DNA from 3 places in the Limibacillus sp. MBR-115 genome. Region 3 is predicted to be linked to each of the others. Evidence: predicted binding sites of a transcription regulator. Region 3 holds the regulator's gene; each other region holds the start of a gene.
The links. The regulator PhoB, encoded in region 3, activates phosphate uptake and scavenging genes when phosphate is short. The targets are predictions, from matches to a motif close to TNTCATAAAACTGTCA.

Region 1 (5,752 bases), on a different contig from region 3:
GCATCGACCAGGAAACCGTGATCATGGTGCGCTTGCCCGCCATGCGCCGGGCTAGGCTGCGGATCATCTCAGCCTCCAAGGCACAAATTCCGGCGGCCCAGTCCGCGTCCTTGGGTTGGCCATCGCTCTGGCCTGTCAAATAGGGCAGGAAGCGGTCGAAGCCGGTACAATAGCGATCAAGGAAGGCCTGATCGTGTAATCCCTCGCTGTGAATCGTGTGCGCAAGCGCCAGCATCAATGCGGTGTCGCTATTTGGCCGCGCAGCGACCCAATCGGCGTCCAACAGGTCGATGGCATCGCTGCGCAGCGGCGAAACGGAGACAAATTGCGTGCCGTTTTGCTTGGCTGCCAACAGTGCCTCGCGGGTCGTGTGCCGACCAACGCCGCCCGAGGTTACCTGGGCATTCTTGATGGCCATGCCACCGAACATCACCATCAGCTCGCAATTCTCGACGATATGCGGCCAAGCCGTCGCCTGATTCAAGACGAGGCGGGCAAAGTGGCCGACCACGTGGGGCGAAATGGCACTGACCGCCGCATAACTGTAAGTGTCGATGGAGGGTGTATAGCCACCGATGCAGTTCAGGAAACGGTGTACCTGGCTCTGTGCGTGATGAAAACGGCCGGCACTGCCCCAGCCATAAGATCCGCCGAATATCGCTTGGTTGCCGTGGGCCTTACGGACCCGGTCCAGCTCGCCCGAGGCGATTTCCAGAGCCTCATCCCAGGGAACGGCGACGAAGGGTTCGCGGCCGCGGCCACTGCGGTCGGAATCCTTACCCTTTTCCAAGAAGCCCTTGCGGATCATCGGCCGACCGACCCGCGTCGGATGTTCGACCATATCGACGATACCAGGGCCGATGACCGCAGGATCGGGATCGTCGGCATAGTCCCTGACGCCAACCACCTTGCCGCCGCGAACCTCCGCGTGATAGGTGCCCCAGTGGGTCGCGAAGGGTGTAACGCGAAGCTGACTGTCGTTGTCCATGGCCTTGATCCTGGTGGTTTAATAGATCTCCTATCTACTTAAAGTGCAACGCGCCCGCAATCCAGCGCTAAGCCGTCGCAGCGTGGTTCGGAATTCTTATTCCCCGGTATCAGTCTCACAACAATTTTCGGCTTGCTCCGACGGCAGACTTCCGTTCGTAATAAAAACATCATAAAACGTTAGCCAAGTGAGCTTCTTATAACGCTCCGTAAAACAGACCAGGGAGATACCCGATGAAGTTGCTTTTAATGGCGCTTGCCGCGCTGACCTTTCTTGTGAGCCCCGCGCGTGCCGAGTTCACGTTGGATAGCCGTTTCACGGACAGCGACGGTGACTTGATCGCCGATATTCCGAGCGATGCCTCTCAGCAGATCGATCCGGACACCTTGATCTTCGCTTACACACCGGTCGAGGATCCTGCCGTCTACGCCAAGGCTTGGTCGGACTTCTTGGCCCACATGGAAAGCGTAACCGGCAAGAAGGTGCAGTTCTTCCCGGTGCAGTCCAATGCCGCCCAGATCGAGGCGATGCGCGCCGGTCGCCTGCATATTGCGGGCTTCAACACCGGCTCGAATCCGCTGGCTGTCGCCTGTGCGGGCTTCCGGCCCTTCACCATGATGGCGAGCGCCGACGGCTCCTTCGGTTATGAGATGGAGATCATCACCTATCCCGGCTCCGGCATCACCAAGGTCGAGGACATCAAGGGCAAGAAGATGGCCTTTACGTCTGAGACTTCGAACTCTGGCTTTAAGGCGCCCTCGGCGATCCTGAAAGCCGACTACCAGTTCGTTGCCGGCACGGATTTCGAGCCTGTCTTCTCCGGCAAACACGATAACTCGATCCTGGGCGTCGCTAACAAAGACTATCCAGCGGCTGCCATCGCCAATTCGGTTCTGGCGCGCATGCTGGACCGTGATGTCGTCAAGGCCGAGCAGATCGTTTCGATCTACAAATCCCAAACCTTCCCGACGACCGGTTACGGCATAGCCTACAACCTGAAGCCGGAACTGCAGGAGAAGATCCAAGAGGCTTTCTTCTCCTTCAAGTGGGAGGGATCATCTCTTGAAGAAGAGTTCGGCAAATCCGGCGAAGCCCAGTTCGTGCCGATCACCTTCAAGGACCATTGGGCCGTCATTCGCAAGATCGACGAAGCCAACGGTGTTTCTTACGCTTGTCAGTAAGACGCTTGATTTAGCTTTTTCGTCGTCTTTCCCGTGTTGGGAAAATCGGAACTTTAACGTATAGCGGTTCGCCGGACATTTGGTTATCCAAGTGTCCGGCGGCACGCGACGTTCATCCGGTTCCGTTTTTGGTACTTGCTTATCTGGAGATGCCCGGTGCTTAAGGTCACCAATCTCTCAAAAACCTATAAGACCGGAGATAAAGCGCTCAGCGATGTTTCCTTCGAGGTCCCGTCCGGCGAAGTGGTCGGGTTGATTGGCCCCTCCGGCGCCGGCAAGTCTACCTTGATTCGCTGCGTAAACCGCTTGGTGGAGCCGACCGCAGGCAAGGTCTTCCTGGGCGATTTGGATATCACCTCGTTGCCGCGCAAGGAACTGCGCCGCGCCCGGCGCCGGATCGGTATGATCTTCCAGGAATACGCGTTGGTCGAGCGGCTGACCGTTATGGAGAACGTGCTTTCTGGCCGATTGGGCTATGTTCCTTTCTGGCGGTCGTTCACGCGACGTTTCAATCAATCCGACCTGGATAAGGCCTTCAAGCTCTTGGATCGTGTTGGCCTGTCCGATCAGGCCGAAAAGCGTGCCGATGCGCTGTCAGGCGGCCAGCGTCAGCGTGTTGGTATCGCACGGGCGTTGGAGCAAGACCCCGAACTCCTGCTGGTGGATGAACCCACGGCATCGCTGGACCCCAAGACCTCGCGACAGATCATGCGGCTGATCGGCGAGATCTGCGCAGAGCGGGACTTGCCGGCCATCATCAACATTCACGACGTGATCCTGGCGCAGAACTTCACGCGCAGGATCATCGGCCTGCGGGCCGGGCAAGTGGTCTTCGACGGCCCGCCGGATGCGCTTGACGATAAGGTGCTGACCGAAATCTACGGCGAGGAGGACTGGACGGCGATGCGTAAGGCTGCGCACTCGGATGACCATGATGACGCTGCGCTGGTGAAGGAAGAACGTTTGGCGGGACTGACTTGAGATGACAGACGCCGCCGTCAAACCGCGCCGTTGGAAGCGTCCGCCCGTACTGATCCGGGACGCTCGATGGCGCTTGGGAATATACAGTGGTGCGGTCATCTATCTTATCCTGGCGATCAGGTCCGTCGAGGTGAACTGGGTCCGTGTCTATGACGGACTGGAGCGAGGCTGGCGCTTCGTGCAGGGTTTCTTGGTTCCCGATTTCACGAGTCGTTGGTCGGATATCTCACAAGGGTTGGTCGAAAGCTTGACCATGACCGTAACGGCAACGGTCGTCGGCATTCTGATATCCGTTCCCATCGGCGTCGGGGCTGCGCGCAATCTGGCGCCGCGTCCCGTTTACTACGTTTGCCGCTCGATCATTGCGCTGTCGCGGGCCCTGCAAGAAATCATCATCGCCATTCTTTTTGTTGCAATGTTCGGTTTTGGCCCCTTCGCGGGATTCTTGACCTTGTCGTTTGCCACCATTGGTTTTCTCGCCAAATTGCTGGCGGAGGATATCGAAGACATTGACGAGAGCCAGGCGGAAGCGGTTCGCTCGACCGGTGCAAGCTGGCTTCAGCTCGTGAATTACGCCATTCAACCGCAGGTCATGCCGCGATTGATAGGCTTGTCGCTTTATCGTCTGGATATCAACTTCCGAGAGTCGGCGGTGATTGGAATCGTCGGGGCGGGCGGTATCGGCGCCACCTTGAACACGGCGATTGATCGTTACGAGTATGACTCGGCCGGCGCAATTTTGCTGATGATCATCGCTATCGTCATGGTGGCGGAATATTCCTCCGGCTTCGTTCGCAAGTGGGTGCAGTAATGCCGATTACAAAAACTTCCGATTCGGCTGTCTGGCGCAAGCGCACAACCTTGCAACAGTGGGTGTTGTGGGGCGGTTGGTTCCTTCTCGTGGTCTTCTTTATCTTCTGTTGGCAGGTGATGACGAAGGATACGATCTGGTATTTCGTGGCCGATGCGCCGACCCAGGCCGCCGATTTGGGCGGACGGATGTTTCCGCCTCGCTGGTCTTACATCGAAGTCCTTTGGGCCCCTCTTTGGGACACGCTGAACATCGCAACCCTGGGGACGCTCCTAGGCATCGCCATTGCTATACCGGTGGCCTTTCTGGCCGCCCGAAACACGACACCCAGCGTCCTTTTCGTACGACCGATAGCGCTTTTCATCATTGTGTCGTCGCGTTCGATCAACTCGCTGATATGGGCTCTGTTGCTGGTGGCGATCATAGGTCCGGGGATTCTGGCGGGAATCGTCGCCATCGGCCTTAGGTCGATCGGCTTTGTCGCTAAGCTCCTTTATGAGGCGATTGAGGAGATTGACGAAACTCAGGTCGAGGCGATCTCTGCGACCGGCGCATCTGCCGCACAGGTCGTGGACTACGCTATTGTGCCGCAGGTGTTGCCAGCGTTCTTCGGCATTTCGGTGTTTCGGTGGGATATCAACATCCGAGAGTCGACGATTCTGGGCTTGGTCGGCGCCGGAGGCATTGGCCTCCAACTTCAGGCATCGCTGAATGTACTGGCCTGGCCGCAAGTAACCATGATTTTCATCGTTATCCTTGGAACCGTGGTGTTGAGCGAATGGGTGTCCGCGAAGGTTCGCCACGCGATCATTTAGGCCCCCGGCATCTTTCTTCGTTGTTGATCGCACCATTAGTTCGGCAAGATCGTTCTCTTGTCCGCACTTGGGAGGGTGTACCTCATGTCCGGTAATGCTGTGGCGAGCCATGATGTGTTGGAAAACGTCTGGATAGAGATGGACGACGGCTGCCGGCTCGCGGCGCGCATTTGGCTCCCGCGCGGCGCCGATGTGGTACCCGTTCCGGCAATTCTTGAGTTCCTCCCTTACCGCAAGCGCGATGGCACCGCGCAGCGTGACGAAACCAATTATCCGACCTTTGCCCAAGCCGGATATGCCGGTGTGCGTGTTGATATGCGTGGCAACGGCGAATCGGACGGCCTGATGACCGACGAGTACACGCAGCAGGAATGGGATGATGCTGTCGCGGTCATCCACTGGATTGCGGCGCAACCTTGGTGCAGCGGCAAGGTCGGCATGATGGGAATCTCGTGGGGCGGCTTCAACGCCCTGCAGGTAGCGGCGTTGGCGCCCGAGCCCTTAAAGGCCGTGATAGCGCTCTCCACGACAGTGGATCGTTACAACGATGATATCCATTACAAGAACGGCTGCCTTCTAAACAGCAACCTCAGCTGGGCTGCTTCGATGCTGTCGCGCAGCTCCCGCCCGCCCGATCCTTTGTTGGTTGGGGAGCGTTGGCGCGAGATGTGGCGCGAAAGGTTGGAGAACCTACCGCCGTTGGTCGCGATTTGGTTCGGTCATCCGCACCGTGATGCCTACTGGAAGCACGGCTCCATCTGTGAGGACTATGGTGCCTTGAAAGCCGCAGCCTTGGTGATAGGTGGGTGGGCCGACGGTTACAAGAATGCGCCGCCGGCTGCTGTGGCGGGCCTTGGAGGCGTTGCCAAGGCCATCAACGGCCCATGGATTCACAAGTATCCCCATTTCGCCTATCCCCACCCGCGCATCGATTTCTTCGCTGAGGCGCTGCGTTGGTGGGACCGCTGGCTCAAGG
Region 2 (5,752 bases), on a different contig from region 3:
GGCCTTCCGATGATGGCGAGGGTAAAACTCATCTGCGGTTCCGCTCCTACCGCCTAGCGGTAGGCGAGCAAGTCGCCGTCCTCGGTCAATAGATACAGCGTCCGGTTCGCCACCAAAGGTGCGATCGTCACCTTGCCGCGAAGCTCTATTACGCCGGTTTCCGTGCCATCGGAGGGGGCCAAAATTCGGACCTCTCCATTGGAACCCGCAACGATCACCTGGTTACCTGCGACAATCGGTCCGTACCAAGCAATAGGGCCATCACGGTCTTCCGGATCCTCGAACCTCGGCAACTGCGTGACCCAGCGAACGCGACCGCTGCTGCGCACAACCGCCATTACCGTCTGCTCGTTGGTCACAAGAAAGACGAAATCGCCCACTGTCCAAGGCGTGCTGATCCCGCCGGCCTCGATATCCCAGGCGCGTTGCCCCTGAAGGGCTGCAATAGCCACGGAGCGATTGCTGTTGCCCATCACCAGCACAAAGTCTCGATCGATAACGGGATGCCCTCTGATATCGGCGAGATCGAGGATGGGGTCGCTACGCTTGAAGCCGGAAAGGGAATCGCTCCAAAGGACGTGGCCGTTGTCGGGCCGCAGTGCATAGAGCTCACCCGAGGAGTAAGGCGTTACGACCAAATCATTCGTCACGGCCGGGCTTGCTGCGCCCAAAAGACCGGCGGCCTCCTGGATGCCGCGGTGAACCCAAACCTGCGACCCGTCACCAGCGGAAAGAGCGTAGGTCTGGTTATCGATGGTCACGACATAAACTTGATTGCCTACAACGGTCGGCGCTGCGCGCAAAGGCGTCGCAAATTGTTGACGCCAGATAACCTCGCCGCTGGAGCTGTCGAGCGCCAGAACCTGGGCGAAACCCGTCGTGACGTAAAGCCGGCCCGACTGATAGGCGAGACCGCCGCCAAAGAAGCCGTCATCCTCGTCTTCGGGCGCAATATCGCGCTGCCAGAAACGGCGGCCGCTATTCGCATCAAACGCGGAAACCTTGGAGGTGGCGTCCAGTGTAAAAATCCGCCCTTCCGCTACGACAGGCTGCGCCAGAATACGCACGTTCGAGCCGGAACCCTCGCCGACGTCGGCGGTCCAAGCCAAGCGCAATCCCGTACCCAGATCCAGATGGTACATGGCATGGTCGGGCCTACCGCCCGCCTGCGCCCACTCCGCGTTGGCCTGTGGAGCAGGCAATGTCACGGGCAGGTCAGCGACACTGGGGTCGGCGCGCAGGGCCTGATCAAGGTTGTAGACCGGTTCGCGGGTGCCGGGCAGCGGCGGGTCGGACTCCGCATCACCGATATAGTCGTCATAAAGACTACAGCCACCAAGGAAGAGCAACCCCACAAGCACCAAGCAAGATAGCTTCAGGGAATGAACGGCCGATCGAAACTTCATCAGATTTTTTCCCCTAAGAAACCCAGCATTACTCGGCCCCCAGGACTGTCAGCATACGCTGCGCGCGGCTACGAACGCCGCCAGGCGCCTCGGTGCCATCGACCAAAGTCTGAAACAGCGTACGCGCTTTTTCGTCATCGCCCTTTTTCATGGCGATATACCCCATCAATTCCGTCGCGCTGGCATAGAAGGGATTGGCCTCATTCAACAAGGGCGCGAGGCGGCCTTCCAAGGCATCCGGAGCGGCGTCATCCAACTCCAGCATCACCGACTGCAAGCGCGCAAGATCGCGCAGAGCCTTCGGCACCGCAGTGTCGTTCGACAGCGCATCCAGTGCACCGACCGCCGCAGCCTTGTCGCCGGCCTTCTGATGCTCTCCGGCAATCCTGAAGCGCGCAAGGACCCCATAGCCCGAGGGGTTCTCCTTGGCCACCTCTTCTAGAGCCGCGACAGCTTCCGCCGTCCCCTGCTCATCGACGATGGCAAGCGCCGCAGCGAAGCGTTCGGAATTCTTGATGCTCTGTTGCTGTTTCCAATAGGTCCAGCCCTGGTATCCAGCCACCCCCAGCACCAGCGCAACCGCCGCGCCGATGACGACAAAGCGGTAACGCTTCCAGAGCTTCATGTACTGTTCGTGCCTTACGGCTTCTTCGACTTCTTCAAAAATATCGCTCAAGCTGCTTCTCCCGTGGCTGAGCGTCAGTCACATTGCGCCGCGACTATAGCCATTATGACATGCCGGGCAAAGAGGCGCATTGCGCGTCGTGGTCGGCTTCGTGCCGATTCTTGATTCCTTCCTAGACGTCACGGTGATTTTGAGGAACACTATTATTGCAGTTTTGGGAAATGAGGGAGATTCAAGGGCAACGATGGCAATCGTGGTGACCTTCGATCCGAGCCCCTCGGCCGGGAGGCCGAAATCCCAACGTGCGACCTTCTTCAACCGTCATGAACTAAGTCAGTTGCTTTCGCTCTACTCCACGCGGGTGGCGCGCGGAGAATGGCGCGATTACGCCCTGGACCACCAGCAAGGCCAAGCCATTTTCTCGGTTTTCCGCCACACCATGGAGTCGCCGCGCTTTTCCATCGTCAAAGCAGTAAGCCAAGGCGGTAAGAAGCAGGAGTACGCAGTCTTCGCGGGGAAACGTCGGTTGAGCCGCTCAAGCAACCTGTCGGACGCACTGCGTATCTTCGATAAAGAGCTGGTCGTCATAGGCTGAAACTCCTTCGCCTGCCTGCCAGGCAACGGGTTCCGGTCCCACCTCTTCCGCATGCCGATCCTCCGGTTCTCCCAGGCCTTTGCCGTTCCGTCATTCCCCTATGTTCCTTATTTGTTCTTTTTTGTATTAGACTGCAATCCAGTCTCATTGCGTGAAAGGAACTTGGGCATGCCGGAAGATGCGTCGCCGACGCCGACATCACTTGGCGACCTGCGTGCGATGGACTTGGACGTCTTTTGCTGGTGCAACCGCTGCTTCCACAACGCGATTCTGGAGACAGCGGGGCTAATTCCCCGCTTCGGACCTCACCATCCGGTCCCTCACCTTTCTAGCAAACTGCGCTGTGAGGCCTGCGGCAGCCAAGACGTCGAGGCACGCCCTGCCTGGCGGGGCCTCGGTCAGGTCACCCGGCATGGCAAGCTGACATAGCAGTCCAATAGGAATCCCCAAAGGCAGGCAAGCAGTCTTGCGTCACCAATGCCCCGCTATATCATCATCGTCTGTGAAGATCGAGAACGGCCAAGCAATTGGCTAGGTAGGCGAGGTTGAATTGGCAGCAGCGGATTATCGAATCAACGTCCTAGAGGCCACCGAAATTGCATCGTACCTGGAACCGCTAGCCGAAATCTTAAAGGCCTGTGTCCATGATGGCGCCAATGTCAGTTTTGTCTTGCCGTTCGGCGATTTCGAAGCTCAGGCTTTCTGGCGCGAGAAGGTCGCCCCGTCGGTGGCGGATGGCAAACGCCGCTTGCTGGTCGCGGAAGTCGATGGTGTGATGGCCGGGACAGTGCAACTGAACCTGGAAATGACGCCAAACCAGGCGCATCGAGGTGAGGTCTCGAAGTTGTTGGTTCATCCACGCTTCCGCCGCCGGGGCATCGGACAGGCCCTGATGCGCGAAGTGGAACGCCAGGCAATCGGGGCTGAACGTTGGTTGTTGACCTTGGATACCGCCGATGCGACTGCCGAGCGTATATACCGCGCTTTGGGATTCACGGTCGCTGGCAGTATCCCCGCCTTTGCCCGCCACCCGATGGAGGACCGCTGGGAAGCGACGACTTATATGTACAAGATTCTGGAGGATATTCGGCCCAGCAATTGAATGGGCTTTATTCGTGCTGGAATAACACCCGCCCCTCTAGATATCGCTTGGGTGCGCGTTCCTGCCATCTGAACATTCGACATCCAAGTAGTCTTCGATCAACACGCCATCTATACAGGCGATATTCACCCCATACGCCGAGGGATCGGAACGGCGTCTATGATGGGTATAGATCCCGCAGACCTTGCAGAAGTAGTGCTTGGCCGTGTGTGTGTTGAAGCTGTACTCGGTCAAGAACTCGCGGCCTTTCACTACCTCCAGGTTCTCAAGCTTGACCGAAGCGACTACCGCGCCTTTTCTGCTGCAAATCGAGCAATTGCAACGCCGTGGATTCTTGAGCCCGTCCGGCACCGTTAAAGCTAGTTCCACGGCGCCGCAATGACACGTCGATTTTAGTATTTCGACCATTTCTCGACCGCGATCTTATTCCCACTCAATGGTCCCGGGAGGCTTGGAGGTCACATCATAAACGACGCGATTGATGCCGCGCACCTCGTTAATGATGCGGGTCGCCACGCGGCTCAGAAAAGCATGCTCGAAGGGATAGGAGTCCGCGGTCATGCCGTCGGTCGAGGTGACCGCGCGCAGGCCGCAGACCCGGTCATAGGAACGGGCATCGCCCATAACACCAACGGTACGCACCGGCAGCAATACGGCAAAGGCCTGCCAGATTTCGTCGTAGAGACCGGCTTTTCGAATCTCGTCGAGATAGACCGCATCGGCCTTGCGCAGGATATCGCAAGATTCGCGGGTCACTTCGCCAGGAATACGAATGGCAAGACCTGGCCCCGGGAAGGGGTGACGGCCCACCATGCTGGCGGGCAGCCCCAACTCGCGGCCCAGCACCCTAACCTCGTCCTTGAAAAGTTCGCGCAAGGGCTCGACCAATTTCATCTTCATGCGTTCGGGTAAGCCGCCGACGTTGTGGTGGCTCTTGATGGTGACGCTCGGCCCCCCGGTGAAGGAGACGGACTCGATTACGTCCGGATAAAGCGTGCCTTGCGCCAGGAAGTCTGCGCCACCGACCTTCTCGGCCTCCTCCTCGAAGACGTCGATGAAGGTCGCGCCAATGATCTTGCGCTTCTGCTCCGGGTCGCTGACTCCTGCCAGCTTGCCCAGGAACAGATCGCTGGCGTCACGTGCCACCAGTGGAATGTTGTAGTGATTGCGGAAGATTTCCTCGACCTGATCCGCCTCGCCCTGCCGTAACAAACCATGGTCAACAAAGATGCAGGTCAAGCGCTCGCCGATCGCCTCATGGATCAAAACGGCCGCCACACTTGAATCGACGCCGCCGGACAGACCGCAGATAACCCGGCCCTTTTCACCGACCTGGGCACGTATCTGAGCGATTGCCTGGTCGCGAAACGCGGCCATCGTCCAATCGCCCTTGAGACCCGCCACCCGATGCACGAAATTCGCCAGTAGCTTGGCCCCGTCCGGGGTATGGACCACCTCAGGGTGGAACTGGACGGCGTAAATCTTGCGCGTGTCATCGGCGATGGCGGCAAAAGGAGCGCCATCGGAGGTACCCACCGCGCGAAAGCCGTCGGGCAGATCAACCACACGGTCGCCGTGGCTCATCCAGACCTGGTGCTGCTCGCCTTTACGCCAAACGCCATCGAAGAGCGCACAGTCGTCCTCTATCGACAGGAGCGCGCGGCCGAACTCCTGATGGTCCGAGCCCTCGACTTTACCGCCTAGTTGCGCGCAAATCGTCTGCTCACCGTAACAGATGCCCAGAACCGGCACGCCAAGATCGAATACGATCTGCGGTGCACGCGGACCGTCGTCTACCGTGACCGAGTGGGGACTGCCAGACAGAATGATCGCATTGGGTTCGAAAGCCCCTACCCGTTCGGGACCACAATTGTATGGCAGTATTTCGCAGTAGACTCCGGCTTCACGGACACGGCGGGCTATAAGCTGTGTTACCTGGGAGCCGAAATCCAAGATCAGCACGCGGTCGGTCATACCTCTTTTCCCCTCCTGTCCTGCTTATCGGAATCCTCGGCGTCGTCGCG
Region 3 (5,752 bases):
CAAGCCCGCCGTCGCTCGTATGGCCACGGCGACCTTGCCGAAGAACTCCGCCGCCTGCGCCAGCGCTTCCTTGACCCGGATAGCCGATACATTAGGGAAGCGGTTGACGACCAGCCTTTCCAAGTAGTCTTCCTGGTCCGGGTCCAAAGTAACCGTCGCGATCTGACTCTGTGGTGCGCTCTCGAGCAGGCCCGGCGAGAACACCATGACGAAATCGATCTGCAGATCCTGCCAGTCGATCTCCCTGCTGTTGGCGATCTCTACCTCGACATTACGCCCCAGGATATTGACCGTAAGGGTGTCACCAAGCACGAGGCCCAACGCCTCCACGACATCGTGGTCCAGTGAAACCAGGGGTGGGCCGTTGTAGTCAGGAGTCCACCACTCACCCAGGACCAACGGGGAATCCGGCGGCATTTCCCGTGACCAGGTCAGTCCGCGATCGCCTTGGAAAACCCAGGCGACATCCGACGGCAGGTCCAACTGGTCCGGTGGCACCCTGTTTACTGCGGTAATGCGGCCTCTCAACATCGGGACACGCTGCATACGCTCCACTCCCGGCACGCTGCGCACGGTTTCCTCGAAGGCCATCGCCTGTTCGGGCTGTATATCGATAAAGTAGAAGCCCGGCGCCTCCTCTGGAATGCGCTCCGTCACTTGACGAGAAAGGTTGCCTTCGATCAATGCGATGGCAACCAGCACCGTCAGGCCCAACCCTAAGGACACGACCACGCTGGCCGTCGAAGCGCCCGGGCGGTGCAGACTGGCAACCGCAAGCCGCAGTTCAACCGTACGAAAGCGTGGCAAAGCGCGCGCCGCGGCCATGACACCCGCAGCCGCGAGACGGAACACCAAAAGGCTACCGACCGATCCGGCAACAAACCCCGCCGCGAACAGGCGGTCCGTTGAGGTGATGATTGCAAGACCGGCAAGTGCTGCCGCGGCCATCAGCGTAACGATCACAACCCATGGGGCCGGCAGACGGCGCTCGCTGCTGCCCTGCTCCCTGAAAAGCCCGGCTGCCCGTTCGGCTTGAGCGCGCCCAAGGGGCCAAAGAGAGAAGGACAGGGTCACCAACAGCCCAAACAGGGCGGCAAGCAGTAAGGGCTGCGGATAAAGGCCGCCCAAGCTTGAAAGGTTAAGCCGGTCGGCCAAGAGAGGACCGACCGCCAAAGGTACGGCTGCGCCGATGGCAAGCCCTATGGCTATGCCAAGTCCGGCGATGGCAAGAATTTGCAGAAGGTATGTCAAAAAGATCTGACGGGCCGAGGCGCCGAGCGCCTTCAAGGTGGCAATCACCTTGCGCTTCTCACCCAGGTAGCTGCGCACGGCGTTGGCGACTCCGACGCCCCCAACCAGCAATGCCGTCAGCCCAACCAGAGTCATAAAAAGGGTGACACGTTCGACGAAACGCTCCATCCCAGGCGCACCACCCGCTACGTCGACGATCCGCCACCCTGCCTCGGGAAAACGCTCCTTGGTCGCATCTATCCATTGCTCCGGCGTCAATCCGTCGCGCGGCTCAAGACGATAGTGGTGGTAGGCGAGGCTCCCCGGCTGCAGCAACCCGCTCCCTTCGAGGCTGGCCAACCCCACAAGCACCCGCGGCCCCAGGGTAAAGGCGCGCGCCGCACGGTCAGGCTCGCGTTTGACCGTACCGCGAACCTCATAGTCGACGTTACCGATTCGCAAGGCATCGCCGGCCTCTATTTCCAGCGCCACCAACAAAGCGGTGTCGACGAGCGCACCCCAGCGGCCGTCTCGATAGGCCAGAAGGTCCGGCAGGTCTGATTGCGGGTCGCTTTTGAACGCGCCATACAGCGGGTAGGCCTCATCAACCGCTTTCAACTCGACTAACCGCTGTCGTCCCTGCGTCGTGCCATCCGGTTGCAGACCGCTGCGCGCCATGGTGCGCAGGTCGGCTGTGCGCGAGAGGCGCTTGCTGCTGTCACGGAACCAGGACTCCTCTGCCGCGCTGGCCTCACGATGGATCAATCGAACCTCAACGTCGCCGCCGAGCAGTGCGCGCCCGTCCGTACGAAGCGATGAAAGCATCGCCTCGGACAACGACCCGACCCCTGCGATCGTCGCTACTCCCAGCGCCAGGCAGGCTATAAAAATCCGGAATCCCTTCAGGCCGCCTCGTAATTCTCGGCGTGCCAGTCTGAAAGGCTGGGCTAGGCTTCCTAGAAGCGACAAGGTTTGCTCGTTCTTTGTGATGCTGGACAAGAAATTTACTGAGCCGCCGCCGACAGACGGCTGTCCGCTTCGATGCGACCGTCCAGGATTCGTACTTGGCGATCACAGCGCTCGGCGAGGGCAGGATCGTGCGTAATCAACAAAAGAGTCGTACCTTGCTTGCGTTGCAAAGTGAAAAGCAGCTCTATCACCTGACGCCCCGTCTCGCCGTCCAGATTGCCTGTTGGCTCGTCGGCCAACAGCAGTCGCGGGCCTGAGGCAAACGCGCGCGCCAGAGCTACACGCTGCTGCTCACCCCCGGAAAGCTGCCAGGGGAAATGTGTGAGGCGCTGACCGAGCCCAACTTGCTCCAATACCTCGGCTGCACGCGCAAAAGGGTCAGGTGCTGCCGCGAACTCGAGGGGCACCGCGACATTCTCCAGGGCGTTCATCGTTGGAATCAGGTGAAAATCCTGGAAAACGATGCCGATACGATCACGGCGAAAGCGCGCGAGCGCGTCCTCATTGAGATTCGTCAAATCGGTTCCATCGATTTGAACTCGGCCCGCGGTTGCCCGCTCCAGCCCGGCGATCAACATCATCATGGAGGACTTGCCGGACCCGGACGGCCCCACGATGCTCACCGTTTCGCCGGCCTCGATTTCGAGGTCGAGCCCGCGCAGTATCTCCACCGGGCCGGAGGCCGCCGACAGGGTCAAACGAACGCCTTCCAACTGAATTACCTTTGATTCTTCCATAACGGATCTCACGGCGTTCGCTCCCAAATAAAGACCCTAACGATTTGGGCGCGAGGTCCGCTAAATCAAGCGGCTATTTCATGGCTATCGCGTCACCGTCTGTCATGGGCTTGTCGAGAGCATAGCCCGCCGCCCTGACCGTGCGGATCAAATCGGCCTCGTCGCCCTCGTTCAACGCCTTGCGCAAACGCCTGATGTGCACATCCACCGTACGCGGCTCAACGTAGACATCGTGTCCCCAAACGGCATCGAGAAGCTGCTCCCGGCTAAATACGCGCCCCGGGTGCTGCAACAGATGGCGCAAGAGCCGATACTCGGTCGGGCCGAGATGAACGTTGCGGCTTCCACGTCGGACCCTATGCGCAACGAGATCCATGATCATGTCTTCGAACTCAAGAGTATCCGCCGCCAAGGCCGGCTGCGCCCGACGCATGACCGCCCGCAATCGGGCGACCAGCTCCGCAGGGGAGAACGGTTTGGTAATATAATCGTCCGCGCCGCTGTTGAGCCCGCGAACCTTGTCGCCCTCTTCGCCACGCGCCGTCAGCATCACCACGGGCACATCTTTGGTCTCCGGCCTGCGACGGAGTTGGCGGCACACTTCGATGCCCGATGTCAGGGGCAACATCCAGTCGAGCAGAATGATATCCGGCGTTTCCTCCTTGACCATAACCAAGGCTTCTTCACCGTCACGGGCCGCAGCCGTTCGGTACCCCTCGCGTTCCAGGTTGTAGCGCAGCAATGTCACCAAGGCGTCTTCGTCCTCAACGATGAGCACCAGCGGTTTGACGGCCTGCGAAGCGTTACGTTCAAGCATCGTGGTTCCCACCCTCCGCCTCCTGGCTGTCTTGCGTGAATACAGTGTAGCTCGTGGTATCGCCTTTGGGGCGCCCTTCGGTCAGATGCTTGCCTGTCACCAGAAAAGTCACGACCTCCGCGATGTTAGTCGCATGGTCGCCGATGCGTTCGATATTCTTGGCTATGAACAGCAGGTGTGTACAGGTCGTGATTGAGCGTGGATCTTCCATCATGTAGGTGAGAAGTTCGCGGAACAGGCTGGTGTACATCTCGTCCACTTCCTCGTCCCGTCGCCACACTTCCGCAGCGCGCTCGACATCGCGTTCCACATAGGCATCGAACACATCCTTGATGGAGGTTTCGACAAGCTGCGCCATACGCGGGATCGCGTACAGCGGTTTGATCGGCGGCAGTTGGTTGAGCGCCAGTGTGCGTTTGGCGATATTCCGGATGTAATCGCCGATCCGTTCCGCGTCGGAGGAAATTTTCAGGGCGGAGATTACATCGCGAAGGTCGATGGCCATTGGCTGGCGAAGCGCCAGCAGCCGGACCACCATTTCGTCGACCTGGTGCTCCAGTCTGTCCAGTTCGGCGTCGTTTGCGACCACTTTCCCGGCCAGGTCGGAGTCGCGCCTCACCAACGCTTGGATTGATAGCGAAAGCTGACTTTCGGCTATCCCGCCCATCCGCACGATCGACTGCGTCAGCAGATCCAACTGCTCGTCGAAAGACCTGACGATATGATCCTTGTGCTCGTTGCCCGTTCCCATGTTCTTCTCCCGCCTCTGCTGGTTCGGCCCTACCAAGTCTATCTTTGATTAGCCAAACCGGCCCGTGATGTATCCTTGAGTGCGTTTGTCCTTCGGAACGGTAAACACGGCGTCGGTGTCACCTTCCTCGACTAACTCGCCCAGATGGAAAAACGCCGTGCGCTGCGACACGCGCGCGGCCTGTTGCATCGAATGTGTGACTATGACGATTGTAAAGTTGCGGCGCAGGTCGTCGATCAACTCCTCGATCCGCGCAGTCGCTATGGGATCAAGAGCGGAACAGGGTTCGTCCATCAGGATCACCTCGGGGCTAACCGCTATGGCCCGGGCGATACACAGGCGTTGCTGCTGGCCGCCGGAAAGACCCGTGCCCGGCCCATCAAGCCGATCCTTCACTTCCTCCCAAAGCCCGGCCTTACGCAGACTCGATTCGACAATCTCCTCGACGTCGGACCGGTTGCGTCCGATCCCATGTATGCGGGGTCCATAGGCGATATTGTCGAAGATCGACTTCGGGAAAGGGTTCGGTTTCTGAAATACCATGCCGACGCGGGCGCGCAGCTGTACCACATCCAACCTGGGATCGTAGATATCTTCGTTGTCCAGATGCAGTTCGCCCGTCACGCGACACCCGTCGATAACATCGTTCATACGGTTCAAGCAGCGAAGATAGGTGGACTTGCCACAGCCGGACGGCCCGATCAGGGCAGTCACCTGGTTGGCGTTTATGTCGAGATTGACGCCGCGCAGCGCATGCTTCTCGCCGTAGTGAACATTCACGTCCCGCGTCACCATCTTCGGATTCGCGGGGTTGGCAAGCGGTGCTTCACCAACGCCTTTGGAAGCCGGTAATTCTTCCTGCGCGATCTCGGCGACCTGCTCCGGCTGGGCCATCTGTTGCTCTCCTACCATTTTCGTTCCAGACGCTGACGTAGAAACACCGCCACGCCATTCATTACGATGAGAAATCCGATCAACACCAAGATCGCCGCAGAGGTTCGTGAAACGAAGCCTCGCTCTGGGCTGTCCGCCCAGATGAACACTTGCGTTGGCAGCGCGGTCGCAGGTTCGGTGATGCCGCCCGGTGCCGAGGTGATGAAGGCATTCATGCCGATCAACAACAGGGGCGCCGTCTCACCCAAAGCTTGCGCAAGACCGATGATAGTGCCGGTCAGAATGCCCGGGATGGCAAGCGGCAATACGTGGTGCATGACAACCTGGTGGCGCGAGGCACCCACACCCAACGCC

Region 1: the regulator PhoB is predicted to act here: its motif matches at 1,145-1,160, upstream of phnD (phosphate/phosphite/phosphonate ABC transporter substrate-binding protein).
Region 2: the regulator PhoB is predicted to act here: its motif matches at 2,238-2,253, upstream of ABIE63_RS01410 (DUF2794 domain-containing protein).

What each region holds. Positions count from the first base shown of each region.
Region 1 covers NZ_JBEPTJ010000001.1:603,768-609,519, reverse strand. Annotated here, with positions in the region: gene ABIE63_RS02855 (molybdopterin guanine dinucleotide-containing S/N-oxide reductase) at 1-988, opposite strand, end outside; gene phnD (phosphate/phosphite/phosphonate ABC transporter substrate-binding protein) at 1,222-2,169, shown strand; gene phnC (phosphonate ABC transporter ATP-binding protein) at 2,326-3,150, shown strand; gene phnE (phosphonate ABC transporter, permease protein PhnE) at 3,152-3,961, shown strand; gene phnE (phosphonate ABC transporter, permease protein PhnE) at 3,961-4,776, shown strand; gene ABIE63_RS02830 (CocE/NonD family hydrolase) at 4,861-5,752, shown strand, end outside.
Region 2 covers NZ_JBEPTJ010000001.1:293,457-299,208, forward strand. Annotated here, with positions in the region: gene der (ribosome biogenesis GTPase Der) at 1-32, opposite strand, end outside; gene ABIE63_RS01400 (PQQ-binding-like beta-propeller repeat protein) at 54-1,406, opposite strand; gene ABIE63_RS01405 (tetratricopeptide repeat protein) at 1,435-2,082, opposite strand; gene ABIE63_RS01410 (DUF2794 domain-containing protein) at 2,276-2,626, shown strand; gene ABIE63_RS01415 (hypothetical protein) at 2,795-3,055, shown strand; gene ABIE63_RS01420 (GNAT family N-acetyltransferase) at 3,177-3,728, shown strand; gene ABIE63_RS01425 (GFA family protein) at 3,765-4,136, opposite strand; gene guaA (glutamine-hydrolyzing GMP synthase) at 4,152-5,702, opposite strand; gene ABIE63_RS01435 (RsmB/NOP family class I SAM-dependent RNA methyltransferase) at 5,699-5,752, opposite strand, start outside.
Region 3 covers NZ_JBEPTJ010000002.1:340,622-346,373, reverse strand. Annotated here, with positions in the region: gene ABIE63_RS05215 (FtsX-like permease family protein) at 1-2,229, opposite strand, end outside; gene ABIE63_RS05210 (ABC transporter ATP-binding protein) at 2,235-2,936, opposite strand; gene phoB (phosphate regulon transcriptional regulator PhoB) at 3,010-3,753, opposite strand; gene phoU (phosphate signaling complex protein PhoU) at 3,746-4,504, opposite strand; gene pstB (phosphate ABC transporter ATP-binding protein PstB) at 4,553-5,299, opposite strand; gene pstA (phosphate ABC transporter permease PstA) at 5,410-5,752, opposite strand, start outside.